DNA from 4 places in the Bradyrhizobium sp. GW821-FHT13H06 genome. Region 3 is predicted to be linked to each of the others. Evidence: predicted binding sites of a transcription regulator. Region 3 holds the regulator's gene; each other region holds the start of a gene.
What was found. The regulator LexA, encoded in region 3, represses DNA repair genes until DNA is damaged. The targets are predictions, from matches to a motif close to TGTTCNNNNTGTGTTCNG.

Region 1: AC1RQP_RS25945 (ribonuclease T2 family protein) is a predicted target of LexA. The motif match lies at 3,736-3,753, and genes of this name have one in related genera.
Region 2: ruvC (crossover junction endodeoxyribonuclease RuvC) is a predicted target of LexA. The motif match lies at 3,927-3,944, and genes of this name have one in related genera.
Region 4: AC1RQP_RS14030 (YifB family Mg chelatase-like AAA ATPase) is a predicted target of LexA. The motif match lies at 4,048-4,065, and genes of this name have one in related genera.

What each region holds. Positions count from the first base shown of each region.
Region 1 is NZ_JBXAPN010000006.1:417,512-425,329, reverse strand. Features, by position in the region: gene uvrC (excinuclease ABC subunit UvrC) at 1-644, opposite strand, end outside; gene AC1RQP_RS25960 (outer membrane protein) at 879-1,502, shown strand; gene AC1RQP_RS25955 (cold-shock protein) at 1,573-1,788, opposite strand; gene AC1RQP_RS25950 (23S rRNA (adenine(2030)-N(6))-methyltransferase RlmJ) at 2,053-2,913, opposite strand; gene AC1RQP_RS25945 (ribonuclease T2 family protein) at 2,998-3,690, opposite strand; gene AC1RQP_RS25940 (hypothetical protein) at 3,811-4,272, opposite strand; gene AC1RQP_RS25935 (hypothetical protein) at 4,457-4,750, shown strand; gene AC1RQP_RS25930 (DUF3617 domain-containing protein) at 4,793-5,323, shown strand; gene AC1RQP_RS25925 (ATP-binding protein) at 5,497-6,885, opposite strand; gene AC1RQP_RS25920 (response regulator) at 6,910-7,641, opposite strand; gene AC1RQP_RS25915 (MarR family winged helix-turn-helix transcriptional regulator) at 7,638-7,818, opposite strand, start outside.
Region 2 is NZ_JBXAPN010000002.1:921,262-929,079, forward strand. Features, by position in the region: gene AC1RQP_RS11280 (metallophosphoesterase) at 1-383, opposite strand, end outside; gene AC1RQP_RS11285 (DUF6869 domain-containing protein) at 489-1,358, opposite strand; gene ruvB (Holliday junction branch migration DNA helicase RuvB) at 1,456-2,490, opposite strand; gene ruvA (Holliday junction branch migration protein RuvA) at 2,511-3,128, opposite strand; gene ruvC (crossover junction endodeoxyribonuclease RuvC) at 3,369-3,896, opposite strand; gene AC1RQP_RS11305 (YebC/PmpR family DNA-binding transcriptional regulator) at 4,107-4,853, opposite strand; gene AC1RQP_RS11310 (methyl-accepting chemotaxis protein) at 5,058-6,806, shown strand; gene AC1RQP_RS11315 (methyl-accepting chemotaxis protein) at 6,915-7,818, shown strand, end outside.
Region 3 is NZ_JBXAPN010000001.1:200,516-208,333, reverse strand. Features, by position in the region: gene AC1RQP_RS01035 (SDR family oxidoreductase) at 1-99, shown strand, start outside; gene AC1RQP_RS01030 (S41 family peptidase) at 173-1,510, opposite strand; gene AC1RQP_RS01025 (alpha-hydroxy acid oxidase) at 1,814-2,947, shown strand; gene AC1RQP_RS01020 (HAD-IA family hydrolase) at 2,977-3,600, shown strand; gene AC1RQP_RS01015 (hypothetical protein) at 3,767-3,973, shown strand; gene AC1RQP_RS01010 (molybdopterin molybdotransferase MoeA) at 4,182-5,393, shown strand; gene lexA (transcriptional repressor LexA) at 5,570-6,271, shown strand; gene AC1RQP_RS01000 (hypothetical protein) at 6,757-7,191, shown strand; partial or broken gene AC1RQP_RS00995 (ComEC/Rec2 family competence protein) at 7,315-7,818, opposite strand, start outside.
Region 4 is NZ_JBXAPN010000003.1:333,804-341,621, reverse strand. Features, by position in the region: gene AC1RQP_RS14040 (PAS domain-containing hybrid sensor histidine kinase/response regulator) at 1-1,746, opposite strand, end outside; gene AC1RQP_RS14035 (hypothetical protein) at 1,873-2,340, opposite strand; gene AC1RQP_RS14030 (YifB family Mg chelatase-like AAA ATPase) at 2,450-3,988, opposite strand; gene AC1RQP_RS14025 (YaaC family protein) at 4,161-4,733, shown strand; gene AC1RQP_RS14020 (PilZ domain-containing protein) at 5,009-5,254, shown strand; gene AC1RQP_RS14015 (tetratricopeptide repeat protein) at 5,334-6,104, shown strand; gene AC1RQP_RS14010 (CpaE/TadZ family protein) at 6,139-7,428, opposite strand; gene AC1RQP_RS14005 (CpaD family pilus assembly protein) at 7,425-7,818, opposite strand, start outside.

The DNA of each region.
Region 1 (7,818 bases), on a different contig from region 3:
GCCGTGATGGTTCGGTTGACCGCGCCCGCGGAGGCGAACGGGCCGAAATAGCGCCCGGGCCGGGTCTGCGCGCCGCGATGTTTCAGGATCTGCGGCGCCCAATGGTCGCCGGTGATCAGGATATAGGGAAACGACTTGTCGTCGCGCAGCTGCACGTTGAAGCGCGGCCGCAGCTGCTTGATGAGGTTCGCCTCGAGCAGCAGCGCCTCGGTCTCGGTATTGGTCGAGACGATCTCCACGGTGACGGTGGCGGCGATCATGCGCAGGATGCGGGCCGGCAGCGGCGCACTCTGGCGCGCATAGCTGGACAGGCGCTTTTTGACGTTCTTGGCCTTGCCGACATAGAGCACGTCGGAATTCGCATTGAGCATGCGATAGACGCCGGGCGAGGTGGGGGCGAGCCGAACCGCGCGTTCGATCGCCTCGTGGCCGGTCGCGAGCGGGCCTTCTCCGACGGCGCCACTCTCCTCTAGGATATCAGGCAGCCGCGCATCGTCCTCGTCGTCGCCGCTTGCGCTGGCGGGATCGAGGTCCGGCGGCGCCGTCTCCTGTTGGATCTCCTGGGGCGGGCCATCCGGTGCCATGCCGCGCCGGGATTTGCGCGCGCGTGCGTCGTCCGGATTGTCGGTGGAATCGTGAACCATGGGGACGAATTTAGGCGCTGGGGGTGTCGATTTGAAGTTCCGGCCCTGCCGCACGCACAGGTCCCGGTAACGCTTCCTTAAGTCTGTTAACAGCGCAGTAACCCGACTTAACAGCCCTTTAACTTAAAACTCTCGATAAATCCTACGCGAAAAGTTCTTGGTTCCGTAACCATGCAGGGCCGGCGCGGCGGCGCAGGCATCGCGCAGGTTGCGACAGTTGCGTTGGAGTGAGTGATGAAGGGGCTCGTTGTGGGCGCGGCCGCGTTGGTTGCGGCCGGCTGGACGGCTTCGGCAGAAGCCGCCGATCTCAGTTATGGGCAACGTGCGCCCTATACCGTCAACCAGCCGCTCAATGCCTATAGCTGGGCAGGTCCCTATCTCGGCGGCAACATCGGCTATGAATGGGGTTCGGTGGACAACAACCCCTCGAAGCCGTCGGGCTTCGTCGGCGGTGTGCAAGCCGGCTACAATTTCCAGAACGGCCCGTGGGTGTTCGGTGTCGAGGGCGACATCCAGGCCGCCGGCGCCGACGACACCTTCGCGCCGTGGAAATTCTCCAATCCGTGGTTCGGCACCCTGCGGGGCCGCGCGGGATACGCGTTCAGCAACGTGTTGTTCTACGGCACCGCCGGTCTTGCGTTCGGCGAGCTGCGTGGGCAGACCTTCGGTTGGACGGAATCGCACACCACTGCGGGCTGGACCATCGGTGCCGGCGCGGAAGTGGGCCTCGCGCCGAACTGGAGCGTCAAGCTCGAATATCTCTACATCGATCTGTCCACGAGTCAGTTCGCGATTACGGGCGTGTCCAACGGCTATAGCGCCAGCGTTGTCCGCGCAGGCGTGAACTATCACTTCTGACGTCTCAAGAAGAAAATACCGGACCAGCCTCCCGGCCGCTCGCGGTCGGGATTTTTTTGCGCCAGGCTCGCTAGGCGAGGATCACCAGGTTGACCGCCTTCGGGCCTTTCCCCTTCTTGTCCGGTTCGACTTCGAAAGTGATACGCTGTCCTTCGGCAAGGTCCTTCAGTCCCGCCCGCTCCACAGCGGTGATGTGAACGAAGACATCGCGACCGCCGTCGTCAGGCTTGATGAAGCCGTAGCCGCGCTCGCCGTTGAAGAACTTGACCGTTCCCGTCATGGCCATCGGGAAACTCCCCCTCATTGCTCCTCCGCCGCGACGCAGACTCACGTCACGACATGACCGGGCCTTACGGAGCCCGGGAGCTGGCCATCCTTGGACGGACCTCATCGGTCCGGCCGGATCTTTCTTAGGCCTTCACTCCGCCGCAACCATTCGCGGAAGCGGAACGTAAAGCCAGTCACGGAAACAGCATAATACGGTTCGTTGCAGATTGACTACCGGTCCTGCATATTTTTCCCAAGAATGCCGGAGTGTTACGGCTTGGCTTTAAGGCTTGGGCACCTCCAATCGGAATCTGGCAGCTCCGCCCTGGCCGAGCGGCATTTCCAGTTCGGGCAGAATGGTCTTGAGCTCGCCGTGCAGCGTATAGGGCGGATTGACGATCAAGAGCCCGGTGGAAGTGAGGGCGGCTCTGTCGGCCTGCGGCGCGACGCTGAATTCGAGGCGCAGGCATTTCCCGGGGGGCTTTGCTGCAGCTGCGAGCCGCACGACCGTCTGGGCCAGCGTGTCGGTGGCGCGCCGGTTCTTGGCCGGGTACCAAATTACATAGATACCGGTTGGCCATTTCGCGAAAGCCGCCGAGAAGGCTTCGCCGAGCCGCTCGAACTCGTCCTTGGCCTCGAAGGGCGGGTCGATCAGCACGAGGCCGCGCCGCTCCTTCGGCGGCACGAAGGCCGGCAGTGCCACCCAGCCGTCGAGATCGACCACGCGGGCCTGCTCGTCGCGGCGCAGCACGTCGATCAGCGCTTTCCGCGCCTTCGGCTCGAGCTCGCATGCGACGAGCCGGTCCTGCGGCCTGAGCAGGCCGCGCGCGATCAACGGCGAGCCCGGATAGGCCTTGAGCTCGCCCTTCGGATTGAAGGCGCGGACGATGTCGAGATAGGGCTTGGTCAGCGCCGCGGTCTCGTTCGACAGGCGCGCCTGCAGCAGCCGCGCAATGCCGGTCAGCCATTCGCCGCCCCGGCGCGCCTCGTCGCTGTCGAGATCGTAGAGGCCGGCGCCGGCATGGGTGTCGATGACGCGGAACGCCGCCGGCTTGTCCTGCAGATAAGTGAGGATGCGCGCCAGCACGATGTGCTTGATGACATCGGCGAAGCTGCCGGCGTGGAAGGCGTGGCGGTAGTTCATGGCGGAGAGTTACGACATCGCGCGACGCTGCGCATCATAGTTCGCGCGATGCGCGCCTCGAAACGACGATCGGAGCAGTCGGCCTCAACCGCCCCTGATCGGCGGCATCGTCACCTGGTCGCGGCGGCAGGCGCGGCGCTCGATCTCGTCGCAGGCGCGGAATTGCAGGTCCTTGCTGAGGCAGATGCGGACCTCGGACAGCCGTGTCCGGTTGCAGGTGACCGAGATGCTGGCAGTGCTGAGGCCCGGATTGGCCCTGATGAAGGCCTCCTCGACTTCCGCCGGCGCCACGGTCTTGGCCTGCGAGAGATCGAGATAGTCGGCCGGGATCTTGATCGCGGCGCGCGCTTTCCGGATCGTCTCGAAATAGCTGCGGCCCTCAAGCCCGGAGCAGGTGCCATGCTTGTCCCATTCGTTGAAGATCAGGCCCGGCGCCGGCATCAAATCGAGCATCGATGACACGATGTTGCGGTTCAGCCGCGGCGCCGGGCGCTGGCAATATTCCGGGAAGCCGTTCTCATATTGCGGCCACAGCCCATGCACGACGAAAGCGTAGGGCCGTCCGCCGCACTGGATCTGGGAGCGGCCGCCGCGCTCGGCCGCCTCTTCGCAGAACGAGGGCGACCACGACAGCGCGAGCACATAGAAGTCGAACTCGCCCGGCGCGTTCTGCCGCTTGTCCTGGGCTTTCGCGCCGCCGGCGAGCGTTGCCAGCCCGGCGGCGAGGGTCAGCGAGATCATCAGACGGGACAACGAACGCAATCTGGGATGAAACATGGCAACGCCCCTCAACTAAACTGTGCGCGCAGCCTAGCAGGCAAAGAGAACATTTCAAGAACAAAATTCGAAGATGCTGTCGTCTGCGGGTTGATCAGCCCGAATCAGACGCTCTTCGGATCAGGGCTTGGCGGCGCGGCAGGCCGGATTGTAGGCCCAGTTGCGGTCGAGCCCGACCACGCACCATTCGACGCCATCGCCATAGCCGGCGAAGCCGGCATCCTCGGCGATCGAGAAGTGCACTTTACGCACCTTGCCGTCATTGAGCATGGCCTCGCCGGTGCAAAAGCGGCGCGGAATGTTGTCGGACTGCCAGGGCCTGAAGGCGACCTCGCGAACGGCGGAGAAGCTGGTGATCTTCAACGAGGAATTCCAGAACGAGCTCTCTTTTTCCCAGAACTGGGTGGCGATCGTCGGCAGGGCCTTGTCGCAATCGACGACGGCGCCGTCGTAGCGCGGTCCGCTCAGCCAGAAATTCAGCTCGAGTGGATTGGCGGCCCTGGCCTCGCCGAGCGACAGCGCCCCGAAAATGAGGCCGAGCAGGGCGGCAAAGCGAAGCGATTTCGGGGAGGGGGCGCGCATGGTCAATCCAGACAGCTCAAGTCTTGCGAAGTTCAGACGGTGCCGCGAAGGCCGGGGGAGGTCAAGTGCAGCGCGGCAACACTTGGCCAGGAGTTGACCGGGACGTCGCGGCCAACCGGGCTTCTGTTCTTTTCACTTCCATCCCGGCACCGTAGACTGGCGCCAGCCAATTGGAGTGACGGGAATGCGAATCATTGCGGCCGCTGGCCTTCTTGCCCTGGGTCTGATGGCGAGCCAGTCGGCGCGGGCCGACATCCTTCCGGTGCCGCCGTTCAAGGGTAACGACACCGGCGGGATCATCGCCTATTCGATGGCGACCCAGGTCGACGCGCGTCAAGTCGCGGTCGATCACTGCGCACGCTACGGCAAGGTCGCCAAATTCCTGGCGGTGCAGGGCTATGACGGCGGTTACATCTCTTTCGCCTGCCGCTGGGTGCCCTATGGTGCCGCCGAGCAGCCGATCCGCACGCTGTACTGAGGCGCTGTCGAAGGTCGGCACTCTCAGCCGGGAGTCTCCCACATGACGCGCAAACTCGCTTTGCTCGGCGCGGCCATTTGTCTCGTGTTGTCGGCAGGTACCGCGAGCGCCGACGATTTGCCGGTACGAAAGGCTGGTCTTTGGGAAATGAAGCTGGTCACGACCGGCTCGCCCATGCCCGAGATGACCATGCAGCACTGCACCGACGAGACCGTCGACAAGGAGATGAGCAACAACGTCTCCCCGATGGCCAAGCAGATCTGCGCCAAGCAGGAGATCAAGAAGACTGCGACCGGCTATGTCAGCGATTCCGAGTGCAACGTCGCGGGTGTCAGCACGACGTCGCATGCCGAGATCACGGGCGATTTCAACTCGGCCTACACGGTGAAGACCACCTCGCACGCGCAAGGCGGCGTCGCCGGCGCGGCCGGCCGCGATAGTACCATGACACTGCAAGCCAAGTGGCTGGGCGCCTGCAAGCCGGACCAGAAGCCCGGCGACATCGTGATGCCCGGCGGCTTCAAGATGAACGTGCGCGACATGGACAAGCTGAAGGCGCTGCTGCCGAAGTAGGTTTGTCTTCCTCCCCTCTCCCCTTGTGGGAGAGGGTGGCTCGCCGCGTTAGCGGCGAGACGGGTGAGGGGTTTCTCTCCGCGAATTCAAATGAGACTTGCACGCGCGGAGAGATACCCCTCATCCGGCGCTTCGCGCCACCTTCTCCCACAAGGGGAGAAGGTGAAGAGCAGCTACACCGGAATCCGCACGCTCGCCCTTAATCCCCCCATCGGGCTGTCGCCGAGCGTGATGTCGCCGCCATGCGAACGGGCGATGTCGCGGGCGATGGCAAGGCCGAGGCCGGTGCCGCCTTCGTCCTGGTTGCGGGCGTTGTCGAGCCGCAGGAATGGCTTGAACACTTCTTCGCGCAAGTGAGCGGGAATGCCCGGGCCGTCGTCGTCGACCGTGACGGTCAAATAACGGTGATCGCGCTGGCCGGTGATCGCGATGTTCCTGCCGTAGCGTGCCGCGTTGGTGATGAGGTTGGCGAGGCAGCGCTTGAACGAGGCCGGCTTCACCGTCACCACGGGCAGGCCGTGGAACGCGACGGTCGCGTTGTGGCCGTGGCGTTCGGCATCGCTGCGCAGCTCTTCGAGCGCCTGGGCCATGTCGGTCGGCTGCGACTGCTCGCCGGAATCGCCGCGGGCGAAGGCGAGGTAATCCTCCAGCATCATCGACATCTCGTCGACATCCTTGCGCATGCCCTCGAGCTCCGGACTGTCGCCGATCAGCGCCAGCTCGAGCTTGAAGCGGGTCAGGATGGTGCGCAGATCGTGGCTGACGCCGGCGAGCATCGCGGTGCGCTGCTCCATCGTGCGCTCGATGCGCGACTTCATTTCGAGGAAGGCGACTGCCGCCCGCCGCACCTCGCGCGCGCCCCTCGGGCGGAAGTTCGGCGCCTCGCGGCCCTTGCCGAAGCTCTCGGCGGCATCGGCAAGGCGCAGGATCGGCTTGATCTGGTTGCGCAGGAACAGCACCGCGACGATCAAGAGGATCGAGGACGTCCCGACCATCCAGAACAGGAAGATCTCCGAGTTCGAGGCATAGGCGGCGCTGCGCTGCGCGAACACGCGCATCACGGCGTCGTCGAGCTGGATGCGGATCTCGACGAGGTTGGAGCGGCCGACCGTGTCGATCCAGAACGAGCGCCCGATCTGGCGGCCGAGCTGCACCGACAGCGTCTGGTCGAGCAGCGAGAAGAACGGTTTTGGTCCCGGCGGCGGCATGTCGCCGGCGGGCAGGAAATCGACCACGAGGCCGAGGCGCTGCTGCGCGATGCGGCGGATCTGGTCGCGGTCCTTGTCCTGCGGATAACCCTTGTAAACGTCGATCAGCGCGGCGATGTCCTGCACCACCGCAGCCGACAGACGGCGCGTCACCGTGTTCCAGTGCCGCTCCATGAACACGAAGGCGACGACCGATTGCAGCACCACCATCGGCACGATCATGATGAGGAGCGCGCGGGCGTAGAGGCCGGTCGGCATCCAGCCCTTGAACGCGTTGCCCATCCAGCCATTGGCGGCGGAGACGCGGCCGGCAGCGCTTCGCAGCAGCGTCAGGCCGGTATCGATCGTGCTCATCGGTCGCGCTTCACTGCTTGGGTCTCAAGGCGAGGCCACCAGCCGGTAGCCGATGCCGCGCACCGCCTGCAGAAATAGCGGATTGGCGGGGTCGGTCTCGATCTTGCGCCTGAGGCGGTTGATCTGCACGTCGACGGCGCGCTCGTTGACGCTGCCGTTGCCGGTCAGCGCGCTGCGCGGCACGGTCTCTCCCGGTGTTTCCGAGAGAATCCGCAGCATCTCGCGCTCGCGGTCGGTGAGATGGATGACCTCCTCGCCCTGGCGCAATTCGCCGCGCTCGAGATGGTAGACGTAGGGACCGAAGGCAATTTTCTCCACGATCGCGACCTGTGGCGGCGGGGCGGCGCGCTTGAGGATGTTGTTGATGCGTAGCGCGAGCTCGCGCGGCTCGAACGGCTTTGCCACGTAATCGTCGGCGCCGATCTGCAAGCCCTCGATGCGGGATTCCGGTTCGTGGCGTGCCGTCAGCATCACGATCGGCACCGAGGAGGAGGTCCGGATGAAGCGGGCGAGATCGAAGCCGGTTTCGCCGGGCATCATGACGTCGAGGATCAGGAGGTCGAAATGCAGGCCCAGCAGTTTCGAGCGTGCATCGCCGGCGCTCGCCGCGGTGGTGACGCGGTAGCCTTCACTGGCGAGAAAGCGCGAGAGCAGATCGCGGATGCGGCGGTCGTCGTCGACCAGCAGCAGATGCGGGGCATCGTCGGCGGGTTGCACCGGCGGGCGGGCGAGCGTGGCAGCGAGCGGCACGGTCACTCCTTGTCGTGGTTGACGGAAGCGAAGATCGTCTCGAGCACCTTGTCCGGGTCGTCTCGGTCGATCATCGCGCGCAGGAAGCGCTTCACGGTCTCGGCATCCTGCGGAGCCATCTCCGCGAGCGCCCTGTTGATCCGCGTGGTCTGCAGTCCGGCGAGCTTCTGCACCAGCGCCTCG
Region 2 (7,818 bases), on a different contig from region 3:
TTGCCCATGACGGCGTGGACCCCGAGCGGCGCCTTGAGGCCGGCCAGCACGCGTGCCCATTCGCTGCACGGAATGATGCGCGTGACCTGATGCAGGCCGGCGACATAGTCGCCGAGCAGCACGATGAGGTCGGCGTTCAGCGCGTTGGTGCGGTCGACGATGGCCTCGACCCGGTCGAGCGGCATCCAGGGATCGCAGGCATGGAGGTCGGCGATGACGGCGATCTTCAACGGAAGATCCGCCGGCCATTGCCGCGGCGTCGGATGATAGCGGGTGACGCGGAGCCGCAGCATCGGCTCGACGCCGACGCCATAGGCGGCCGTCGAGACGCCGAGGGCGGACAGACCGCCGATGGAACGGATGAGATGACGGCGCGTGATCATGGAAGCCCGTTTCTGATGCAGCTTCTCGATGCGACGCGATTGAAGCAGAATTGGGATGCGCTCGTGCAGATCGTCTGCATCCTCGTGCAGACGCCTGCACGGGCATCACCAATGGCTTTCGCCAACCAGCGCATCCAGCCGCGTCTTCAATTCGTCCGACACCCGGTAGTACCAGACACCGCCGAGCAGATCGCGAAAACGTTCATTGACACGCGCCTCGCGCTCGATGCGGTCGATCGTGCCGACGCTGATCACATCTTCGAGGGGACCTGCGGCCAGCAGCGACAGCAACACCGGATTGGCCTCGATCTTCAGGATTTCCAGGATCAGATCGATCATTCTATCGGGATCGTCCTCGCGCAGGTCGCGCTCGAAATCCATGATCGCGAACAGATTGTCGTCCCGGTCGCGCTCGGATCTGGAATATTGCTCGACCCAGGCACGCGCGAGCCTGGCGGTCGACATGTTGGCGAAATCGAGCGGCTCGCGCGGCGTGCGCTGCGCCAGATGATCGGTCTGCCAGGCCTTGCTGTCGGCAAGTCCTGCAATACGCGACATCAAGGGGTCGTCGGGATCGACATGCACGCCACCGAGCAGCCAGCGCAGCCGGTCATTGTGCCCGGCCTCGTGCTCGATGCGCGCGATCACCTCCTCGCCGTGTGCGTAGAGCAGCGACAGCAGGAACTTGTCGTTGAGCTGCATCACGGTCGGCTTGTCGGCCTCGGACTTGAGCACTTCCAGCACGAGATCGAGCGCCTGTTGCGGCCGGCGGTGCGGCAGACGATCGAAATAGAGTTTCAAGGCCCAGATGCTGCCGACCTGGTCGCGCCGGCTGACGCGTTGAAGCGCGCACCACATCGACGCCAGCTCGCCGAGCGGCATCGGGTCCAGGAACGCCTCGGTCTCATCAGGCGTCTGCAGCTGCGGCGCAGCCGCAATGACCTCGAGCAATCCAGCGTCGTCCGTCAGCCCCATTCTTCCCACTCCAATCCGTGTGCGAGAGCGGCGATGCCGTACGCCGCGCATCGGATTAGTGATGGGATTGAACCGGCGGGTTCACCGGTTGCGGCAGTCAGTCGTCTTCGGACGGATCGGTGCCGAACAGGCCGAACTGAGACGGATCGCGGCTGGGCTCGGCGAGACCGAGATGGCGGAAGGCGTGCGAGGTGAGCAGCCGGCCGCGCGGAGTGCGCTGCAGATAGCCGCACTGGATCAGATAGGGCTCGATGATGTCCTCGATCGCATCGCGCGGCTCAGACAGCGCGGCGGCCATGGTCTCGACACCGACCGGGCCGCCGCCATAGTTGAGCGCGATGGTCGTGAGATAGCGGCGGTCCATCGCGTCGAGCCCCGCGGCGTCGACTTCGAGCGCGCTCAGCGCGTGATCGGCGATCTTGCGGTCGATCTTGTCGGCATCGGCCGCCGAGGCGAAATCGCGGACGCGCCGCAGCAGGCGGCCGGCGATGCGCGGCGTGCCACGGGCCCGGCGCGCGATCTCGTTGGCGCCGTCCGCGCTCATGCCGACATTGAGCACGCGCGCGCCGCGGCTGACGATGCTCTCCAACTCCTCGATCGTGTAGAAATTCAGCCGCACCGGGATGCCGAAGCGGTCGCGCAGCGGATTGGTCAAAAGGCCAGCGCGCGTGGTCGCGCCGACGAGCGTGAACTTGGACAGCTCGATCTTCACCGAGCGCGCGGCGGGCCCCTCACCGATGATGAGGTCGAGCTGAAAATCCTCCATCGCGGGATAGAGCACTTCTTCCACGGCCGGGCTGAGGCGATGGATCTCGTCGATGAAGAGCACGTCGCGCTCTTCGAGATTGGTGAGGAGGGCGGCGAGATCGCCGGCCTTGGCGATGACAGGCCCCGAGGTGGCGCGAAAGCCGACGCCGAGCTCCTTGGCCACGATCTGCGCCAGCGTGGTCTTGCCGAGGCCGGGCGGCCCGACGAACAGCACGTGATCCAGCGCCTCGCCGCGCTTGCGCGCCGCCTCGATGAAGATCGACAGGTTCTTGCGCGCCTGCTGCTGGCCGACGAAGTCGGACAGCGATTGCGGGCGCAGCGCGGTATCGCCGACATCGTCGCTGCGGCGCTCGGGAGAAACCATGCGGCTGGCCTTGGGATCGCTCACTTCGCGAGCTCCTTCAGGCCAAGACGAATGAGCTGCGCGGTCTCGGCATTCTCGCCCGCACTACGCGAGGCCGATGCGATGGCCGCGGCGGCCTGCGGCTGACCATAGCCGAGATTGACCAGTGCGGAGATCGCATCCGCCACGGGGCGCGGCGCGCGCTGGTCGTCGACGGCGCCGGCGAGATGAACCACGGCCGGGTCGACATTGGCAAAGGCCGGCGCCTTGTCCTTCAACTCGGTGACGATACGCTCGGCGACCTTGGGGCCGACGCCGGGCGTGCGTGCCACCGCGGCCTTGTCGCGCAGCGCAATGGCATTGGCGAGATCGGCCGGCGCCAGCGTGCCGAGCACGGCGAGCGCGACCTTGGCGCCGACGCCCTGCACGGTCTGGAGCAGGCGAAACCATTCGCGCTCCTGGTCGGTGCGGAAGCCGAACAGCTTGATCTGGTCCTCGCGGACGTAGGTCTCGATCGACAGCACGGCGGCCTCGCCGGGCGAGGGCAGATGCTGCAGCGTGCGCGAGGAGCAGTGCACCTGGTAGCCGACGCCGCCGACGTCGAGGATGACGAAATCCTCGCCGTAGGAATCGATCAGGCCCTTGAGCTTGCCGATCATCGCTGCGCACCCATCGCTTGAAGGACGCACGGCATCGTCTGTCCGTTCCCTCCCCCCTTGTGGGGGAGGGTCAGGGAGGGGGGTGCCACACGGGGATTGTCTCGAAGGCGTGAGGACTGCGCGCCAGGCTCGTCAATGACGGCGGCACCGCCGCTGCGGCTACCCCTCTCCCCGCCCCTCCCCCACAAGGGGGGAGGGAGCACACCGTCTATGCGGCTCATCTGTGCCTCACAACGCGCATTAGAGACCCGCCACCTTCAGCCGCAGCGCCGTGCTCTGGCGGTGATGGGCGTGGGTGATGGCGATGGCGAGCGCGTCGGCGGCGTCCGCGGACGGCGGCTCGGCCTTGGGCAGCAATATCTTCAGCATCATCGCGATCTGTTGCTTGTCGGCATGACCGGCGCCGACCACGGTCTTCTTGACCTGGTTCGGCGCATATTCGGCGACAGAGATGCCGAACATTGCGGGCGCCAGCATGGCGACGCCGCGGGCCTGGCCGAGTTTCAGCGTGGCAACGCCGTCCTTGTTGACGAAGGTCTGCTCGACCGCCGCTTCCATCGGCTGGTGGTTGGAGAGAACGGCCGCGAGCCCTTCATGGATCGCGAGCAGGCGGCTCGACAGCGGCAGATCGTCCGGCGGCTCCACCGAACCGCAGGCGACGTAGATCAGGCGATTGCCTTCGGCCTCGATCACGCCCCAGCCGGTGCGGCGCAGGCCGGGGTCGATGCCGATGATGCGAACGGGGCCACGAATCGGGAGCGCGGTCATGGGCCAGTGATAGCGGCTGGCCGCCGCGGGGGAAACAGAAACAGAACGGAAGTAACAGGGGAAAGGCGGTCTCGTGCCCCGGGGCGTAGCGCGGCACGCAGTGCCGCGACGCTGAACCGGGGCCCAGAAGGCGTCTGGACCCGGAGAACGATGGGTCCCGGCTCTGCGCAGCAGCGTTTCACGCTGCAGCGCGTCCGGGACACGCGAGCCCTAGCCGCCCATCTTCGCGACCAGCGCGTCCGATATCTCGAAATTGGCGTAGACCTGCTGCACGTCGTCATGCTCGTTGAGCAGGTCCATCAGCTTGAGCAGCTTCTCGCCGGTCTCGTCATCGACGGTGACCGTGTTCTGCGGCTTCCAGATCAGCGCGGCCTTGCGCGGCTCGCCGAACTTGGCTTCCAGCGCCTTGGCGACGTCGCGGTAGCCTTCGGTCGAGGCGTAGATCTCATGACCGCCTTCGCCGGAGACGACGTCGTCGGCGCCGGCCTCGATCGCGGCATCGAGCACGGCGTCGTCGGAAGCGACGCTGCGGTCGTATTCGATGACACCCGTGCGGTCGAACATGAAGGACACCGAGCCGGTTTCGCCGAGATTGCCGCCGGATTTGGTGAAGAAGGAACGGATGTCGGAAGCGGCGCGGTTGCGGTTGTCGGTCAGCGCCTCGACGATGACGGCGACGCCGCCCGGGCCGTAGCCCTCGTAGCGGATCTCGTCATAGTTTTCGCCATCGCTGCCGAGCGCCTTCTTGATGGCGCGCTCGATGTTGTCCTTCGGCATATTCTCCTGGCGCGCGGCGATCACGGCGGCGCGCAGGCGCGGGTTCATGGCAGGGTCGGGCGTGCCGAGCTTGGCCGCGACGGTGATTTCCCGCGCCAGCTTGCCGAACAATTTCGACTTCTGGGCATCCTGCCGCCCCTTGCGGTGCATGATGTTCTTGAATTGGGAATGTCCGGCCATGCGTGGTCTCGTTAAGGAATCGTGCGCCAAGGTGAACGTGGGAAGCGCGGCCTTATAGGCCGCCAACCCACCGAAATGAAAGAGGCTCTACGACTTTAAGGTAACACCGTACTCGCCCGTGCCTAGAGGTCAGGCACCGTTAACCCTGATTTCATTCCGGGCTGCGAAAATAGCGCCCGACCGTTCTCCGACAAGAGAGGCCCGATGGCGTTCGGATTATTTCGGAAGCGTCTGCCGGACCCGGCTGCGCCTGCGACAGCCCTGGAGGCTCCGCAGCCGGCGGCCCATTCCGCGCCGGCCCCGGCCGCCGAAAGTGATTCGGCCCGGGAAATCCTGGAACTGCTGGAACTCGAGCTGGGCGCCATGATCCGCCAGCTCGAACGGGCCGCCAATTCGGTGGCCGGCGGCGCCGAGGCGACCGCCGCGACGCTTGCCGCCATTCGCGACCGCACGGACGCCCTGACCGGCCGGACCAACGCGGCGCAGTCGACCGCCTCCACCTTCGCCCATGCCGCCGACAAGTTCACCCAGTCCGCGCAAGGAATCGGCGCGCAGGTCCGCAATGCCGGCAAGCTCGCCGACGAGGCCAGCGCCGCGGCGCAGGAAGCCCGCGCCAATGTCGAGCGCCTGCGCGAATCCTCCGCCGCCATCGGCAATGTCGTCAATCTGATCGCACAGATCGCGCGGCAGACGACGCTGCTCGCGCTCAACTCCACCATCGAGGCCGCACGCGCCGGCGATGCGGGCAGAGGCTTTGCGGTCGTCGCCACCGAGGTCAAGGCGCTCGCGGTGCAGACCCAGGGCGCGACGGAAGAGATCACCAGGAAGATCGACGCGCTCCAGCGCGACGCCGCCGGCTCCGCCGATGCCGTGCACCGTATTTCGCAGGCGATCGAGGCGATCCGCCCGGTCTTCGACACCGTCAACGGCGCCGTCGCCGAGCAGAACGCCACGACCAGCGAAGTTTCCGGAAATGCCGCCAGCGCCTCGGAGTTCATCATCTCGGTCGGCGAGAGCGCGGCCGAGATCGATGCCGCGACCAAGGCGGCCGAGACCCATGGCGAGAGCGTCGCCAGCGCCGGCAAGGCCGTTACCACTTTTGCTCAAAAGCTGAAATCGCGCTGCGCCGTGCTGCTCGGCCAGAGCGAGCACGCCGACCGCCGCAAGACCGAGCGGCTGCCCTGCCATCTCAGGTTCGAGACCACGCGCGGGGTCATGCCGGTCTACGAAATCGCGATGGACGGCGTTCTGATCGGCGGCGCGGATGCAGCCAGGCTTGCACCGCAAGCGATGATCGAAGGCACCCTCGAAGACATCGGCGCCTGCCGCCTGCGCGTGGTCGAGCAATCCAAGGCAGGCGCCCGCGCGCAATTCGTTGGTGCCAGCGCCGCGCTCAACGAGAAGATCGAGGACAAGCTCTGGTCGATCCATGAGGAGAACACGGAGCTGGTCACCCGTGCCATGGAGGCGGGCAATGCGCTGACCAAGATATTCGAGCAGGCGGTCGCGCGCGGCGAGGTCAAGCTGGAGGACCTGTTCGACACGGACTACGTGGAAATTGCGGGCACCAATCCGCAGCAATTCCGCACGAAATATCTGGACTGGGCCGACCGCGCCCTGCCGCCGTTCCAGGAAGCCTTTCTGGCGAGGGAGCCGCGGATGGCGTTCTGCGCCATGGTCGACCGCAACGGCTTCCTGCCGGTCCACAACAAGATCTATTCGCACACGCAGCGGCCGGGCGACGTCGCCTGGAACACGGCCAACAGCCGCAACCGGCGGATGTTCAACGATCCGGCGGGGCTCGCTGCCGCGCGCAACCTGCGCTCGTACCTGGTCCAGAGCTATGCGCGGGACATGGGCAACGGCAACACGGTGATGATGCGCGAGATCGACGTCCCGATCCGCGTGCAAGGCCGGCACTGGGGCGGATTTCGCACTGCCTACAAGCTGTAGTGCACGCTCAGGCAAGACGGCCGCGGCGAATCATCCTCTAAGGTCGAATTTGGAATGGGAATGCCGCCGTGAGCCGGTGAACGGCTCTGACTGGAGGACTCATCGAACATGTCCGTCGCACACCTTGCCGTCATGGACACCGGCTCCAACCGCACCCTCGCCGAGCGGCTGATCGACCAGCTCGCCGACCGCATCGGCGGCCTCGGCGTGGAACTCGCCGACATCGCCGGCAACGTTCAGGAGGTCGCAAGCCGCGTCGCGAGCCAGTCGGAACGCTTCCACCACCTGCAGAAGACGGCCGAGACGATGGTGTCGGCCAACCACGACATCGCCAACGCATCGCAGGCCGTACAGACGACGACGTCCGCGGCAGTCGGCGAGATCGCGCAATCGCGCAGCGCCGTCGACACCGCGGTCAGCCATATCTCCGAGCTGGTCGCAGCCGTGGAGCGGATCGAGGCGCGCCTCAGCGCCGTCGGCTCGGCGCTGGCGCAGGTGGCGAAGGTCTCCGGCTCGATCGAGGCGATCGCGAAGCAGACCAATCTGCTCGCGCTGAACGCGACCATCGAAGCGGCGCGCGCCGGCAATGCCGGCCGCGGCTTCGCGGTGGTCGCGAGCGAGGTCAAGAATCTCGCGGAAGCCACCCGCCAGGCCACGCACCAGATCTCCGACACCGTGCGCGATCTCGACGGCCAGATCGAAGGCCTGATCGGCGAGAGCAGCGACGCTTCGCAGCGCGCCAAGACCGCCGGCGAAGGCGCGCAAGCGATCTCCGGCATCATCTCACGCGTCCAGCAGGGCTTCGCCTCCGTGGAGGCGGAGATTGGCAGCGTCACGCGCGCGGCGACCTCCAATCTCGGACATTGCGACACCGTCATCAGCGAGCTCAACGAGCTCGCAAGGGGCGTCGACCTGTCCTCGCGCGATCTCAAGAACGCCGACGAGCGGGTGGCGAAGCTGCTCGACGCCTCCGAAGGTCTGATCGCGCTGATCGCCGACAGCGGCGTGGAGA
Region 3 (7,818 bases):
CCCAATGGTGAGGTACTGGTGGAGCGTGACCGCGCCCGGCGCTGGGCCGAGCGCGACGGCCGCTACGAGGTGACATTCGCGGCGATGAACCCAGCTTGAGGTGGCGCGCCCGAACGAAATCGCCCGGGAGCGGCAACCCACTCCCGGGCGATTGTCTGGACGTCGCGAAGCTTTAGTTCGGAACCGCAGCCTTCGACGCGGGTTTCGAAGCGACGGCATTCGCGGTCACGCCGTGGAGGAAGTCGTAGGCCGCATGCAGGGCCTTGTCGTCCTTCTCTTCCGGCGGGACATAGGACTGCGATCCGGTCTGCTCGGTGCCGTCGGCAGCCGACAGATGGCCGCGCATCTGGGATTCCGCCATGGTGTCCATCCGGCCCTTCAGCTCGGGCGGCACGTCCTGCAGGATCTCGATGTCGGGCGCGATGCCCTGGGCCTGGATCGAGCGGCCCGACGGCGTGTAGTAACGCGCCGTGGTCAGCGCCAGCGCGCCGTTGCCGGAGCCGAGCGGAATGATGGTCTGCACCGAACCCTTGCCGAACGAGCGCGTGCCGATCAGCGTCGCGCGCTTGTGGTCGTGCAGCGCGCCGGCCACGATCTCCGAGGCCGAGGCCGATCCGCCGTTGATCAGGACCACGAGCGGCTTGCCCTTGGTGAGATCGCCGCCATGCGCGGTGAAACGCTGCGTCTCTTCCGGATTGCGGCCGCGGGTCGAGACGACCTCGCCCCGCTGCAGGAAGGCGCTCGACACCGATACGGCCTGATCGAGCAGTCCGCCCGGATTGTTGCGCAGATCCATCACGTAGCCTGCGAGCTTCTCGGCCGGGACCTGCCTGGAGATCGACGCGATCGCCTTCTTCAGTCCGTCGGTGGTCTGCTCGTTGAAAGAGGTGACGCGGATATAACCGATGTCGCCGTTCTCGACGTGGAAGCGCACCGGGCGCACATGGATGATTTCGCGCGTGATCGAAACGTCGAGCGGCGCGTCCGCGCCCTTGCGCACGATGGTGAGCTTGGTCTTGGTGTCGACCGGGCCCTTCATCTTGTTGACGGCCTGCTCGAGCGTCATGCCCTGCACCGCCTCGCCGTCGATCTTGCTGATGAGGTCGCCGGACATGATGCCGGCCTTCGAGGCCGGCGTATCGTCGATCGGCGAGACCACCTTGACGAGGCCCTCCTCCATGGTGACCTCGATGCCGAGCCCGCCGAACTCGCCGGAGGTGGTCTCCTGCATCTCGGTCCAGGCCTTGGCGTTCATGTAGCGTGAGTGCGGATCGAGCGAGGTCACCATGCCGGTGATCGCGCCCTCGATCAGCTTGGCGTTGTCGGGCTTCTCGACATAGCTGGCCTTGACCCGCTCGAACACCGCGCCGAACAAATTGAGCTGGGAATAGGCATCATCCGCGCTCGCTGCCGCCCGCGCCGCCCATACTCCGCTGTGCGGGCCGGCTACCAGAAGAGTCAGACACGCTCCGGTGAGCGCGCCGAGGGGGAACAGCAGGGTTTTCCGCATGGATGACGTAGCCTTTTGCTTGGCGGTTCTCTTCGGCTTGGGAGCGCCATGCAAATGGCGATCCAGCCCACTTCTCACAATACCATTCCGGTTTCTTCATGGCCGGGATGCCACGCTGGCGGGTATACCGAAGAAATCCCTTCGCCTTGGACTAAACTTTTGGCAACGTTCCGAAACTGTTTCGCGCAAGCGCAAACCGGTCGGGCCGCCCACGCCTCGCAGCTATGCGATTTTAGGATGGTTTTGGAGGGCCGGACGCGATAGGCGATGACGATAAGACTTCAAATTCTCGGGAGGACAACAATGAACGAAGCGCCCCGCATCCGGCCTGAAAGGAACGTCGAACTCGGCGCCAGCAGCGAGCCGTTCCAGAACCTGCACGAGTTCATCCGGAAAGCGCGCGCCAACCTGAACCAGAACGCCTGGGACTACATCGTCGGCGCGGCCGAGACCGAGACCACGATGCGCCGCAACCGCATGGCGCTGGACGAGATCGCCTTCCGCCCGCGCGTGCTGCGCGATGTCCGCAGGGTCGACGGAGGGGTCGATCAATTCGGCCGCAGGATGCGCCTGCCGGTGGTGCTCGCCCCGGTCGGCGCCCTCGAGATCTTCGATCCGGATGGCGCGGCAAGCGTGGCACGCGCCGCCGGCACTTTCGGTGCGGCGCACATGCTGAGCTCGGTATCCGAGCCAGGACTGGAGACGACCGCCGAAGCCGCACCCGACGCGCTGCGACTCTATCAGCTTTATGTCCGCGGCGACGATGCCTTCGTCGCCGATGTCGTCAGCCGGGCCGAGCAGAACGCCTATGCCGCCTTCTGCCTGACCGTCGACACCGCCCACTACAGCCGTCGTGAACGCGACATCGCCAAGCGCTACGTTCGCGAGAGCCGTCTGCGCGCCACCGGCGGCGATTTCCAGAAGGGTCTGGAATGGCGGACCGTGAAGATGATCAAGGACAAGTTCAAAATACCGCTGATCCTCAAGGGCATTGCCACCGCCGAGGACGCGCTGATCGCGCTCGATCACGGCGTCGAGTGGATTTACGTCTCCAACCATGGCGGCCGCCAGCTCGACCACGGCCGCGGCGCCATGCATGTGCTGCCCGAGATCGTCGATGCCGTGAAGGGCCGCGCCAAGATCATGGTCGACGGCGGCATCTGTCGCGGCACCGACATCGTCAAGGCGATCGCGGCGGGCGCGGACCTCGTCGGCATCGGCCGGCTGCAATGCTGGGCGCTGGCGGCGGCGGGCGAAGCCGGTGTCACCCGGATGCTGGAACTGCTCGAGGACGAGGTGCTGCGCTGCCTTGGCCTCCTGGGCGCCACCTCATTCGCCGAGGTCGACAAATCCTGCCTCCATCCGGCGACCGCCACCAACGCGCCCAGCGTGTTCAGCGCGTTCCCGCTGTTCGACCATGAGCCCTATCGCTACTGACTGGCCGATACTGAAGTGAAAAGGACGCAATGACATCGCTTACTCCCGGCAGCGCGGATGCGCTTCTGTTCGACCTCGGGCGCGTGGTGCTCGACATCGACTTCTCCAAGGCGATCGCCTGCTGGGCGGGACATGCCGGCTGCCAGCCCGAGGCCATCGTCGCGCGCTATGTGCGTGATGAGGCCTACCGGCTGCACGAGATGGGCAAGATCAGCGACGAGGACTATTTCGCCTCGCTGCGCGCGTCACTCGGAATCGGCATCTCGGACGCGCAGTTCCTGGAAGGCTGGAACGCGATCTTCGCAGGCGAGATGCCCGACATCGCCGAGCTGTTGCCGCGCGCGGCGAAGCAGATGCCGCTCTATGCCTTCTCCAACACCAATCGGCCGCATGTGGACTATTTCTCGAAGGAATATGCCGGCGTGCTCGGCCACTTCCGCGAGCTGTATCTGTCGTCCAGCATCGGCCTGCGCAAACCGGACGCGGAGGCGTTCGACCACGTCGTCGCCGCGATCGGCGTGCCCGCCGGTCGCATCGTATTCTTCGATGACCTCGCCGAGAACATCGAGGGCGCGCGGGCGCGCGGCTTGAATGCCGTGCACGTGACGTCGCCAGGCGACGTCGGGAACGCGTTGAGGGCGCTTGGCATCTGAATGCCAGGCAGTCGCCGCGACAGGTCATGCCCGCGGTTCCCGGAGCCAAATTTGCAGGAGATGAGGAACCGAGCCGCTTTGTGCATTTTTGTACGGAGTTCCGGGAACGGAGTACCACCCTTCGGACTCATGAGTCCGTTGGGACTTCTACATCGGATTGATCGACGTGCTGGGCAAAACCTATCTCACCAAGCAAGCCTCTCTCCTGCTTGAATTCGCCAGAACCACCTCGGATTCTGACCTTTCCGCCAAGCTGATCAGCAAGGCGGCCGACCTGAAGTCCCTGGCCGATCCGCTGCCTGACAAGGATCCGAATCCCAGAGCTCCCGACGTCGCACCGGACGTCGGTCCGAGCGATCCGGCAGGACGTTGACCGATGTCGGCCGTGGCGCTCGTCATTCTCGTCCTCGCCATGGCCATCCTCGTGCCGGTCTGTCTCGCCTTCAGGATCATGCCGCGACGGACTTGAACTGCCGCCGCCGCGACGGAAATCGCGCCGGATAAATCATCCTGCGTGCTGCTTTGCCTCGCGCCTGCACTCGGCTAGAACTCTCGCCAACGATTTGCAGGAGTTTCCGCCCGTGGCCCTCATGCCCGTTTCTGACGCGCTTGCCGCGGTGCTGGCGGATGCAGAGCCGCTACCTGAAGAGATGGTTTCCCTCGATGAGGCCTATCATCGCGTGCTTGCGCGCGACGTCGCGGCGCGGCGCACGCAGCCACCGCAGGCCATGTCGGCGATGGATGGCTATGCCGTGCGCGCGGCTGACGCGGCAACGGTCGATTCCAGGCTGACGGTGGTCGGCGAGGTCGCGGCGGGTCGTCCGTTCGCGGGAAGGGTTGGCCCCGGCGAAGCCGTGCGGATCTTCACCGGCGGCGTCGTTCCCGACGGGGCCGATGCGGTCGTGATCCAGGAAGACACTGTCGCGGAAGGCAAGCTCGTCACGATCAAGGAAGCCGCGATTTCCGGGCGGCACATCCGTTCCGCCGGCGTCGACTTCCGCGAGGGAGACGTGCTGCTCCGCAAGGGAAGCCGTCTCACGGAGCGCGATCTCGCGCTGGCCGCCGGAATGAATCACCCGCATCTCGCCGTCTGCCGCCGTCCGAGGGTCGCGATTCTCGCCACCGGCGACGAGCTGGTGATGCCCGGCACCACGCCCGGTCACGGCCAGATCGTCTATTCCAATGGCTATGCCCTGCACGCGCTCGCCCGCAGCGCGGGCGCCGAGACCATCGACCTCGGCATTGCCGCCGATACGCTGGAGGCCACTTCCGCCGGCATCCGTCGCGCCCGGGAGAGCGGCGCCGACATCCTGATCACGACCGGCGGTGCCTCGGTCGGCGACCACGATCTGGTCCAGCAGGCGCTCAAGGACGAAGGCATCTCGATGGCGTTCTGGAAGATCGCGATTCGGCCCGGCAAGCCGATGATGCACGGACGGCTCGGCGCAATGCGCGTGATCGGCCTGCCCGGCAATCCCGTGTCGTCCTACGTGTGCGCCTTCCTGTTCATGGTGCCGTTGATTCGCGCCCTGTCGGGCCGTTCAATGATTCATCATCGCCGCGAGCGCGCCGTGCTGGGCCGCGATCTCGGTGCCAATGACCAACGCGAGGATTATCTGCGTGCGCGCCTGGAACAGCGTGACGACGGCACGCTCGTCGCCCTTCCCGTCAGCCATCAGGACTCCTCTCTGCTTGCGAATCTCGCTGCGGCGCAGGTACTTCTCGTGCGCGCACCGTTCGCGCCGAGGGCCGAGGCCGGCACGCCTTGCGAGGTGCTGCGCCTGCCGGTGTGAGCTGCACGGCCACACGCATGGCGCGAGCTTCGCTCTGTTCACCGTAAATTAAGCAGTTGCGGAACACATATCGAACATATAGTGTCCGTTCATGATTTGTTTCGAACGTGTAGCAGCTTATCGCTGACTTCCTCGTCTCGGAATTGAACGACATCAACCGGGGGACTTTGGTCGAGATGTTGACGCGCAAACAATACGAGCTTCTGCGATTCATCAGCGAACGTCTGAAGGAAAGCGGCGTGCCGCCGTCCTTCGACGAGATGAAGGATGCGCTCGACCTGCGCTCGAAGTCAGGCATCCATCGCCTGATCACTGCGCTTGAGGAGCGCGGCTTCATCCGCCGCCTGCCCAACCGCGCCCGCGCCATCGAGGTGATCAAGCTGCCCGAGTTGCAGGCCGCCGCCGGCAGTCGCCGCGGCTTCACGCCGAGCGTCATCGAGGGCAATCTCGGCAAGGTCCGCACGACCTCCAGCCCGCCTGTGGACGAGGGCGAGCGTCCCGTCGCGGTGCCCGTGATGGGCCGCATCGCGGCCGGCACGCCGATCGAGGCGCTGCAGACCCGCAGCCACACCATCAGCGTGCCGCCTGACATGCTCGGCTCGGGCGAGCACTACGCGCTCGAAGTGCGCGGCGATTCGATGGTCGAGGCCGGCATCCTCGACGGCGACATGGCGCTGATCCAGCGCAACGAGAGCGCCGATACCGGCGACATCGTGGTGGCGCTGATCGACGACGAGGAAGCCACGCTCAAGCGCTTCCGCCGCCGCGGGGCCTCTATCGCGCTCGAGCCCGCCAATGCCGCCTATGAAGTCCGCATTCTTCCGCCGAACCGCGTGAAGATTCAGGGCAAGCTGATCGGGCTTTACCGCAAGTACTGAGCGGTCGTTCGATATCTATTGGAGCGGATCACTGTCCGCTCCGGCTGGATGGTTTTTCCGGTTCTGCTCAGATTGTCCGGCCCCCTCTTTCGGCGCCATCCTCGACACGCCGCACGACGCAGCATCGCTTCGCGGGCCTGAGAGTTCGAGGACACGTGATGCGCCAGACTTTCCATGGACGATGTTGCGGCGCCGATCGCAGCATCAGCGACGTAAGCCGTTGCCATACAATCGCACCGCCATTCGGCAAGCGAGCTGGCAATGCTCTGGCTGGTCGGCGCCGCGAGGCGCCGACACGCGCCTTCCGAATACACAGGCGTCGGCTTTGTTCCTATCGAATCCGGGAAAGATAATGTGATCGCGGCTTGCGGCGTCCAGCCGCAGATTTGCCTACAACGAAGCAGAGCGTTGCGTGCTTCCACCCTGATAGAGGCCTGCGCCTCAAAAAGAGGTGCGGGTTGCTATCTTCGCATGAGGAGCACCCGATGTGTGACTACAGCCTGCATGCTGTCGCGACGCGCCCCGCCGAAGTCGGCGAGACGATCGTCACGACGACCTTCCGCGGCACCTCGACGCGCGGCTTCGCCTCCGAAGCCGATCTCTCCGTCGCGGTCTGCTTGCTGCCGGGAACGGAGCTCGCCTTCGCGGACAACGTCCGTTACGACAATCGCTGGATCTGGACGCGCACCGTGAACTCCCGCGTCGGCAAGTTCGGCAAGATCGACCCGCACATTCCCGATCGCCATCATGACGCGATCGAATTCCCCGACGGCAAATACGTGCTGGTGACACAGCTCGTCGAAGGCCAGCGCGCGACCGTGCTGCAACTGCCGGTGACCCAGCCGGTTGGCGAACGCGAGCACAAGCCGCAGATCGTCGCCGACACGCGGTCCACGATCACGCGCCTGCCGATCGGCTGACGTCGTCGCCCCCGGCCGATGGTCGTGGGCCAGGAATGAAATGCCATCGCCGGCCGAGGCCGGCGAGATGGTATGGTTTGCGTCCTGCTGCGAGATCCCGACCGACCTCTCCCGCATCGCTCCTCAATCGTCCGCCTGCAAGTCCGTCTCCGATGGCGTTGCGTCCCGGTTGCGGGGCACGGCCGTCTTCGGCGCAAGGCTGCCGTCGAAATCCCCCTCGCCGGCGCCGGCCGGCAGCCAGGGGCGGCTCGTGCCTCTCGCCCTCACCGCCCGAACCGAGAAGCCGTCACCGCTCTGCGTCAGAGCCAGCGCGCCCTGACTGGCGAGCCGCGGCCTGTCGACCACCATCGCCGCGCAATCGGGCGGCGTGGGCCGCGCCGTCACCACCAGCGCGGCGCGGCTGCAATCATCAGCCAGAGCGTCGATGCGCAACGCCAACGCGACAAGCCGTCCGTCCGCGAGCGGCGTCACGCAGCCGGACTCGTCACACGACACACCGTCGGCCAGCGAGGCGCTGCCGGCATCGCGCGGATCGGCATCGGCAGCCAACCACTCCCTCAGCAGGAAGCCATCCTTGCCGGCGCGGATCACATGCAGCCGCCCGTCCCGGCCCCGCACGGCGACGCT
Region 4 (7,818 bases), on a different contig from region 3:
GGCCAGGCGGGCGGCGAGCGAGGCGGCCCGCAGCGGCTTCATCAGAAAGCCGGTGAAGGCCGGCGACAGCTTCTCGTGGCGCGAGCTCGACGTCAGCAGCACGAGGCGCTGCAAGGCATGCGCGCGGGCCGCGTCACCCAGTTGGTCGGCAATGGCAGGGCCGATCGCGCGATCGATCAGCACCGCGTGCCACGAGCGTTCCGGCAACAGCGCTTCGGCGACCGCCGCATCCGCAACCAGGCAGGTCTGACCGCCCCAGCGCGCGAGGCGCCGCGCGATCAACGAGGCCTCGATGCCGTCGGCGACGAGGAGCATCGACTTGCCGGTGAGATCGGGGCTCGGAAATGCCGTCTGTCCGGCGCCGGCCTGCGCCGGCGGAAGCGGCACCGCGACCTCGAAGGTCGAGCCCCTGCCCGGCTCGCTCGTGAGCGTGATCCGGCCGCCCATGCGCTTGACGATGCGTTCGCTGATGGCAAGGCCGAGCCCGGTGCCGCCATAGGTGCGGGCAACGCGCTGGTCGGCCTGCTCGAACTCGCGGAAGATGCGCTGCTGGGCTTCGGCGGCGATGCCGATGCCGGTATCGCGGACCAGGAAGCTGATCTCGTTCGGCCAGATGCCGGGCTCGACGATCAGCGCAACGCCGCCGCCCGCGGTGAACTTGATGGCGTTGCCGGCGAGGTTGAGCAGCACCTGGCGCAGCCGCGCGGCGTCGCCGACGACCTCGAGCGGCAGACGCTCATCGACATAGGCGGCAATCTCGAGCGTCTTCGCCTGCGCGCGCGGCGCAAGCAGCTCGGTGATCTCCTCGACTAGGGTCGAGAGCGCGAAGGGACGTTGATCGAGGTCGAGCTTGCCGGCCTCGATCTTGGAATAGTCCAGCAATTCCTCGATCAGCGCCATCAAGGCTTCGCCCGAGGTCTTCACCGCCCTGGCATAGGTCGCCTGCTCCGGCGTCAGATTGGTGTCGAGCAGGAGGCCGCCCATGCCGATAATGCCGTTGAGCGGCGTGCGGATCTCGTGCGAGGCCATCGCGAGGAAGCGCGACTTGGCGCGGTTGGCGGCATCGGCCTGGTCGCGCGCGTCGGACAGCGCGCGTTCGGTCTCGGTACGGTCGGTGACGTCGCGACCCACGCTCTGCAGTTCGGCGGGCTGTCCGGCGTCGAGCCGGACATAGCCCTCGCGCCAGGCGATCCAGCGTGCGCCGAGCGGAGTTGCGATCTTCTGGTCGTGGATGCGCGTGCCGTTGCTCTCGCGGGCGCTGTCGCCCTGCTCCAGCACGTCGAAATCGAAGCGCGTGCCGACAAGTGCGCCGCGCGCTTGTCCTGCGAGCGCGCAATAGGCCTCGTTGGCAAAAGTGATGCGGCCCTCCGTGTCGCGCAGCACGATGAGGTCGCCCTGCTGCTCGAACAGGCTGCGGGCGCGTTCTTCCGCTTCCTTCAGCTCCCAATTGCGGTCGATCAAGGCCTCATTGTGGGCGGCGAGCGTGCGCAGCCGCCTGTTGACGAAGCGCAGACGCATGCTCAGCGTCGCAAGGCCGAGGCAGGCGAGCGCGAACAGGAAGCTCGCGCCGATCGCAAAGGCGTGGGGATCGTAGGCGGAATTCTCCGAGCGGCTGCCGGACACGAAACCATAGGCGCCGCCGAAGGTCGCCGAGAAGATCATGAAGGAGCGGATCGCGAAGGCAATGCGGGGGTGCTGCCGCTTGAAGCGGCGCATGCGCACCTTGATCCGGAACATCCGATCCATCGCCACCCGACCCGACTCTCTTGCTCGAAACCTGTGATCGCCGGCTGCCACGATGTCGCGCCGACCTTGCGAACAGTTTGCGGCCTGGGCCCCGCCTTCAGACAGGGTTGACGGGATGTTAACGGCTCAGAGCGAGGCGGCCTGGAGCTGGCGGTGGCCGCCGCGGGCGCCGACGATCAGCGCCGCAGCCTCGCGCTGCGAGAACGTCTTCGAGCGCACATAGATGCGGTAATCCGCCGGTCCTTCGCTGGAGAGATAGACCACCGGTCCGCCGTCGACGGGCTGCGCGGCAATCGAGATCAGCCGTGTCGAGGGGGTGAGCTCGCAGGAGTCCGGCTCGGAGCCGAGACCGTCGTCCACCACGGTGAAGTCCGCGGCGTCCGCGTCATCGGTGATCTGGACCCGCACCGTCGCCCGGGCGGGATCGTCGGTGAAGGCGACATGCACGTTGGCAGTCCAGAACAGGGAGGTGAGCTCGACCGTCGTGTCGCTGAGCGCGATGCAGGGATGCGAGACCGATCCGATCTCGGCACGGGCGAACACCGCAGCCGCCAGCAGGGGAACAACCGAGGCCAGGATCTTGAAACGCAACATGACACTCTACTCGCCGGGCCCTTCAGGAACTCACGACCGAAACGCGCGGGCCTTATGGTTTGCAGAGCGTAAAGGAAAATCGTTACCGCCGGGTTGATGCGCGATGCGATCACGCCATCTGCCGCACATCCTCCGCGAGTGCGCGGTAGGACAGCGCTTCGGCCAGATGCAGCCGGCCGATCTTGTCGGCGTTGTCGAGGTCGGCCAGCGTGCGCGCCACCCGCAGCACGCGGTGATAGCCGCGCGCCGACAGCCGCATGGTCTCGGCGGCATCGCGCAGCAGCTTGGCGCCTTGCGCATCCGGCTTTGCGATTTCCTCCAGCACCGAGGCGGGCGCCTCGGCATTGGTGCGGACATTTGGCAGGCCGGCATCCGCATAGCGCGCGAGCTGGATGTCGCGCGCCGCCGCCACGCGTGCGGCGACCTCGGCGGAGCCTTCCGCCGCCGGGGGCAGGATCAGGTCCGCCGCGGTCACGGCCGGCACCTCGATGCGCAGATCGATGCGGTCCATGAGGGGACCGGAGATGCGCGCCTGGTAGTCGCCGGTGCAGCGGTCGATGCGGCCGCGCTTGCAGGCATAGCCGGGCTCGAACGCATTGCCGCAGCGGCAGGGATTCATCGCTGCGACCAGCATGAAGCGGGCAGGGTAGGTGACGCGGTGATTGGCGCGCGACACCGCAACTTCGCCGTTCTCCAGGGGCTGGCGCAGCGAATCCAGCACGCGCGGATCGAATTCCGGCAGCTCGTCGAGGAACAGCACGCCCTGATGCGCCAGCGAGATCTCGCCGGGCTTGGCGCGCATGCCGCCGCCGGTGAGCGCGGCCATGCTGGCGGAATGATGCGGCGCGCGGAACGGGCGCCGCGCCGTCAGCGCGCCGCCTTCGATCTCGCCGGCGACGGAGGCGATCATCGAGACCTCGAGCAGCTCGCCCGGCGACAGTGGCGGCAGGATCGAGGGCAGGCGCGCGGCCAGCATCGATTTGCCGGCGCCGGGCGCGCCGATCATCAGCAGGTGATGCCCGCCGGCGGCCGCGATCTCCAGCGCGCGCTTGGCGCTTTCCTGGCCCTTGATGTCGCGCAGGTCGAGCGTGGAGGCGGGCGCCTCGTGCACTTTCGGCGAGGGCCGCGACAGCACCTGGGTGCCCTTGAAATGGTTGGCGATCTGGATCAGCGAACTCGCCGCGATGATCTGGATGTCCGGGCTCGCCCAGGCCGCCTCGGAGCCGCAGGCCGCCGGGCAGATCAAGCCTTCCTCGCGCGCATTGGCGCCGATCGCGGCTGGCAATACACCGGCCACCGGTGCGATCGAGCCGTCGAGGCCGAGCTCGCCGAGAACGGTGAAGCCGGTCAGCGCATCCGGCGGGATCGCGCCGATCGCCGCCATCAGCCCGAGCGCGATCGGCAGGTCGTAATGGCTGCCTTCCTTGGGAAGGTCGGCGGGTGCCAGATTGACGATGATCCGCCGCGCCGGCAGCGCCAGCCCCGAGGCGATCAGCGCCGAGCGCACCCGCTCGCGCGCCTCCGATACCGCCTTGTCCGGCAGGCCGACGATGGCGAAGGCCGGCAGGCCAGGGGCGACCTGCACCTGCACGTCGACCGCGCGGGCCTCGATCCCCTCGAAGGCGACGGTAGAAACCCGCTGAACCATGCTCGAACCAGCCTGCCCCTTTCGCGCAATTAGGGGTAGCAGAGCGCGGCCGCTTGCGCAAGAACAATACGGGAACATTCTCCGGAGCTTGGTGGCGGCTCGCTTGTGGAAAGCCGCTAATGTCTGGGTGAGCTGAGGTCAAATACAACCCGAGTTCAGATAATAACCGGAGATGCTGCTTACAGACATTGCGGTAATTAGAACAATCGAAGAGCGAGCACCTTGGGCGTCGCTTCAGCGGTTCCACAATGTGAGCACCGTCACCAATCAGCTCGTCAAGCTTCACGGACTGAGTAGGCAGCAAGAGCAGAATGCCCGAAAGCAGGCCCGCCAACTCCGATTTTGCTTGATGCAGGCCCGAGAGTACTTCCTCGCAAGCAAAGTGGTCTCGCTCGCTACCAAACCGACACTACTTTATTACTCGATCATGAGCTTGGCGTTGGCCGAGGTTCTTCTGAAGCAATCGGGAGACAGCAGTCTAGACAGGGCGAGAGAACATCACCGACACCACGGACTACTCTTTTCTGACACTCGCGCTGGAAATCTATCAGAGCGCCTTGAAGGCTCCGCTGGCGGGCTTTTAGCGCGACCTATGGTTCAAGGTGAGACGAAGGCGCGTATGGGCACCTTTGAGCTATGGCACCGAGGTGCGAGACCAATGCCTTACGTTGGTGAGCGGATACTGTCCCGCGCTTCTTCCCGTGAATTCCGAACGGGATCAGCCCATTCTCGATCGTTTCGATAGCTTCGACCGGAAGCGCAATTGAGAATTGTTCCGTTTTCCCAGCCATTTATCATTGAGACCCGCGGGCAGGATCGCCCGAAAAATTTCGAGCTGACGCACGTCCTTCGTACGAATGATACGGGACAATCCCGCAGGTCGCCAAATCCTAACCAGTCGTAAACGCGACGTGGAGACTACGTCTCGAATGCGGGCTTCTGTCCTCAGCACATTCCAACGAATGTCCATTACTCCTGAGGCTGCGGGATGGGCCGTGATCTAACAAGTGAAGTAGCAAGATGCTTGCAAATCGCCGGAGAAGCGAACGTCGGGTGTGCAGCCGGCTCGCCAAGATTCATTTTGGCGCGGGCTCGCTGCCGAGGGACTGCACGATCACGGATATTTCGGATGGGGGTGTGAAAGTGGTGGCGGAATTCCTGGAAGTGCCGCCGCAATTCACCATCATCTTCGCGCCCGACTATTCCCGCCAATGCCGCCTGCGCTGGCGCATCGGCTGCGAGTTCGGCGCCGAATTCGTGGACTAGGCCGCAGGGGCCGTCCTCCTTAACGGGACTTTAGCGTTAATGGGTCAGCATCTCTGATCAGTTGCCGAGTGATCAGAGTATGTCCAAGCGTTCGTCCCTCGCCCCTCCGGCGAGATTCCTGCTTCCCGCACTCCTGGTGCTCGGCCTGGGCGGCTGTCAGACGACGGGCCTCGAGGACGTCACCGGCGCGCTCGGCGGCAAATCGGAAACAGCCGGCAAGGCCGACGCCCGGTCGGACATGGACGCATTGCGCGAGCGCTATCGCGCCAGGCCCGGCGATCCCTCCGTTGCGCTCGCCTACGGCAAGGCGCTGCGCGAGACCGGCCAGCGCGCGCAGGCGGTCGCGGTGCTTGAGCAGGCCGTGCTCAGCCATCCCAGCAACAAGGCGCTGCTCGCCGGCTACGGCCGCGCGCTCGCCGATAGCGGCAATTTCCAGCAGGCCTTCGACGTTCTCAGCCGTGCGCATACGCCTGAGGATCCGGACTGGCGCATCTTGTCGGCGCAGGGCGCGGCGCTCGATCAGCTCGGCCGCAACGAGGAGGCGCAGCAATATTACGCCGCGGCGTTGAAGATCGTGCCGAACGAGCCGACCGTGCTGTCCAATCTCGGCCTGTCCTATGTGCTGCAAAACAATCTGCCGAAGGCCGAACAGGTGCTCGGCCGCGCCTATCAGCGCAATCAGAACGATCCGCGGGTTCGTGCCAATCTCGCGCTCGTGCTGGGATTACAGGGCCGAGAGGCCGAAGCCGAAATACTCGTGAAGGCCGATCTGCCGCCCGATCAGGCGGCGGCCAAGGTCGCGGCGCTGCGCCAGTTGCTGGCGAAGAAACAGCAAAGGGCGGACAAATAGTCCGCCCTCTTCCGATCTTTGCGATTCCCGATCTTTACGACGCCTTGCGATGCGGGGCCGACCCGCGCCCCGACCTGCCCTTCAGCTTCTTCAGGAGCGGCTCGAGCAGCGAGCGCTTCGGCTTCTTCACCTCGCCGCGGCCGGCAAGGCGGTTCGCCATGTTCTGGAACAGAAGGGTGGTGCGGTGGGTCTTGGCGACCTCCGCGATCATCTGGCCGTTATTGGCCGCGGTCGAGAACAGCTTCGAATCGAACGGGATCACCGCGATCGGCTGGCTCTCCATGGTCTTGGCGAACGCCTTGACCTCGATTTCCGCGCGCTTGTGCATGCCGACCTGGTTGATGCAGTACAACGGCGGGCGATCATTGGGGCGTGCCGCCTTCAGCACGGTCAGCATGTTCTTGGTGTTGCGCAGGTTCGCGAGATCGGGCTCGGCCACGATCACGATGTCGTCGGCGTTGACCAGCGCGCGCCGCGTCCAGCCGGACCATTGATGGGGAACGTCGAGCACGATGCAGGGCGTGGTCATGCGTAGCGTGTCGAACACCGCATCGAAGGCTTCGGTACCGAAATCATAGACGCGGTCGAGCGCAGCCGGTGCCGCCAGCAGGCTGAGGCGATCGGTGCATTTGGCGAGCAGGCGTTCCATCAGCGCCGTGTCCGGCCGGTCCTGCGACAGCACCGCATTGGCGATGCCCTGCACCGGATCCTGGTTGTAGTCGAGGCTCGCCGTGCCGAAGGCGAGGTCGAGATCGATCACGACGGAATCGAGCGCGAGGTCTCGGGCGATGGTCCAGGCCACATTGTGCGCGACGGTGGACGCACCGACGCCGCCCTTGGCGCCGACCACGGCGATGACGCGGCCGGTGATGATGGCCTCGGAAGCCGAGAACAGGCTGCAGATCGAGCGAACGACGTCGAGTGTCTCGACCGGGCCGACCACGTAGTCGTTGACGCCGCGGCGCACCAGCTCGCGATAGGGCGCGGTGTCGTTGGGATTGCCGATCACGACCACACGGGTGCCGGGATCGCAGACGCCGGCGAGGTCGTCCAGGCCCTCGAGGATGTCGCGCGTGCCGTCGGACTCGATGACGATCACGTTCGGCGTCGGCATCGATTCATAGACCTCGATCGCCGCGGCGAGGCCACCGTCCTTGGCGGTAAGGTGGGCCTTGGCGAGCCGGCGATCCTGGCCCGCCGCGGTCACCGCATTGAGCGTCTGCTCGGTCTCGCAAAAGGCTTGCACGGAAATGCGAGGAACCGGTGCAATGTGTTCCTCGGGGTGCCGCGGATCGTCCGCTTCTTCGTCGTCGAAGCTTGTCATCTGCCGGTGTCGCTGAGTTTGGCCTTGTCGGATTCGGGATAGGCGGTCGCGGTCGTCGCGCCCTTGCGATAGCGTTCGAACGCGATGTTGCGTCGTGCGGTATAGGCGGGTGTCTCGGCGCGCGGCTGCTCGAGATCGGCCGGGTTGTCGATCATGGCCGCGAGATTGCGCTGGGTGGCGCAGCCCAGATTGAAATAGGGCCGGTTCTCATTGTAGCCGGGGTCGAGGATGGAGGGGCCGACGTCTTCCGGCCACAGCCCGCAGGGGCCGGCGACGGCCGCGATCTTCGAATAGCTCAGGCGGATGGTGGGCAGCAGCCCGGGATCCTCGGGGCGGTAGGGATGCTGGACGATGGCACGCGACGGCACGCCGCCCGACGCCAGCACGGAC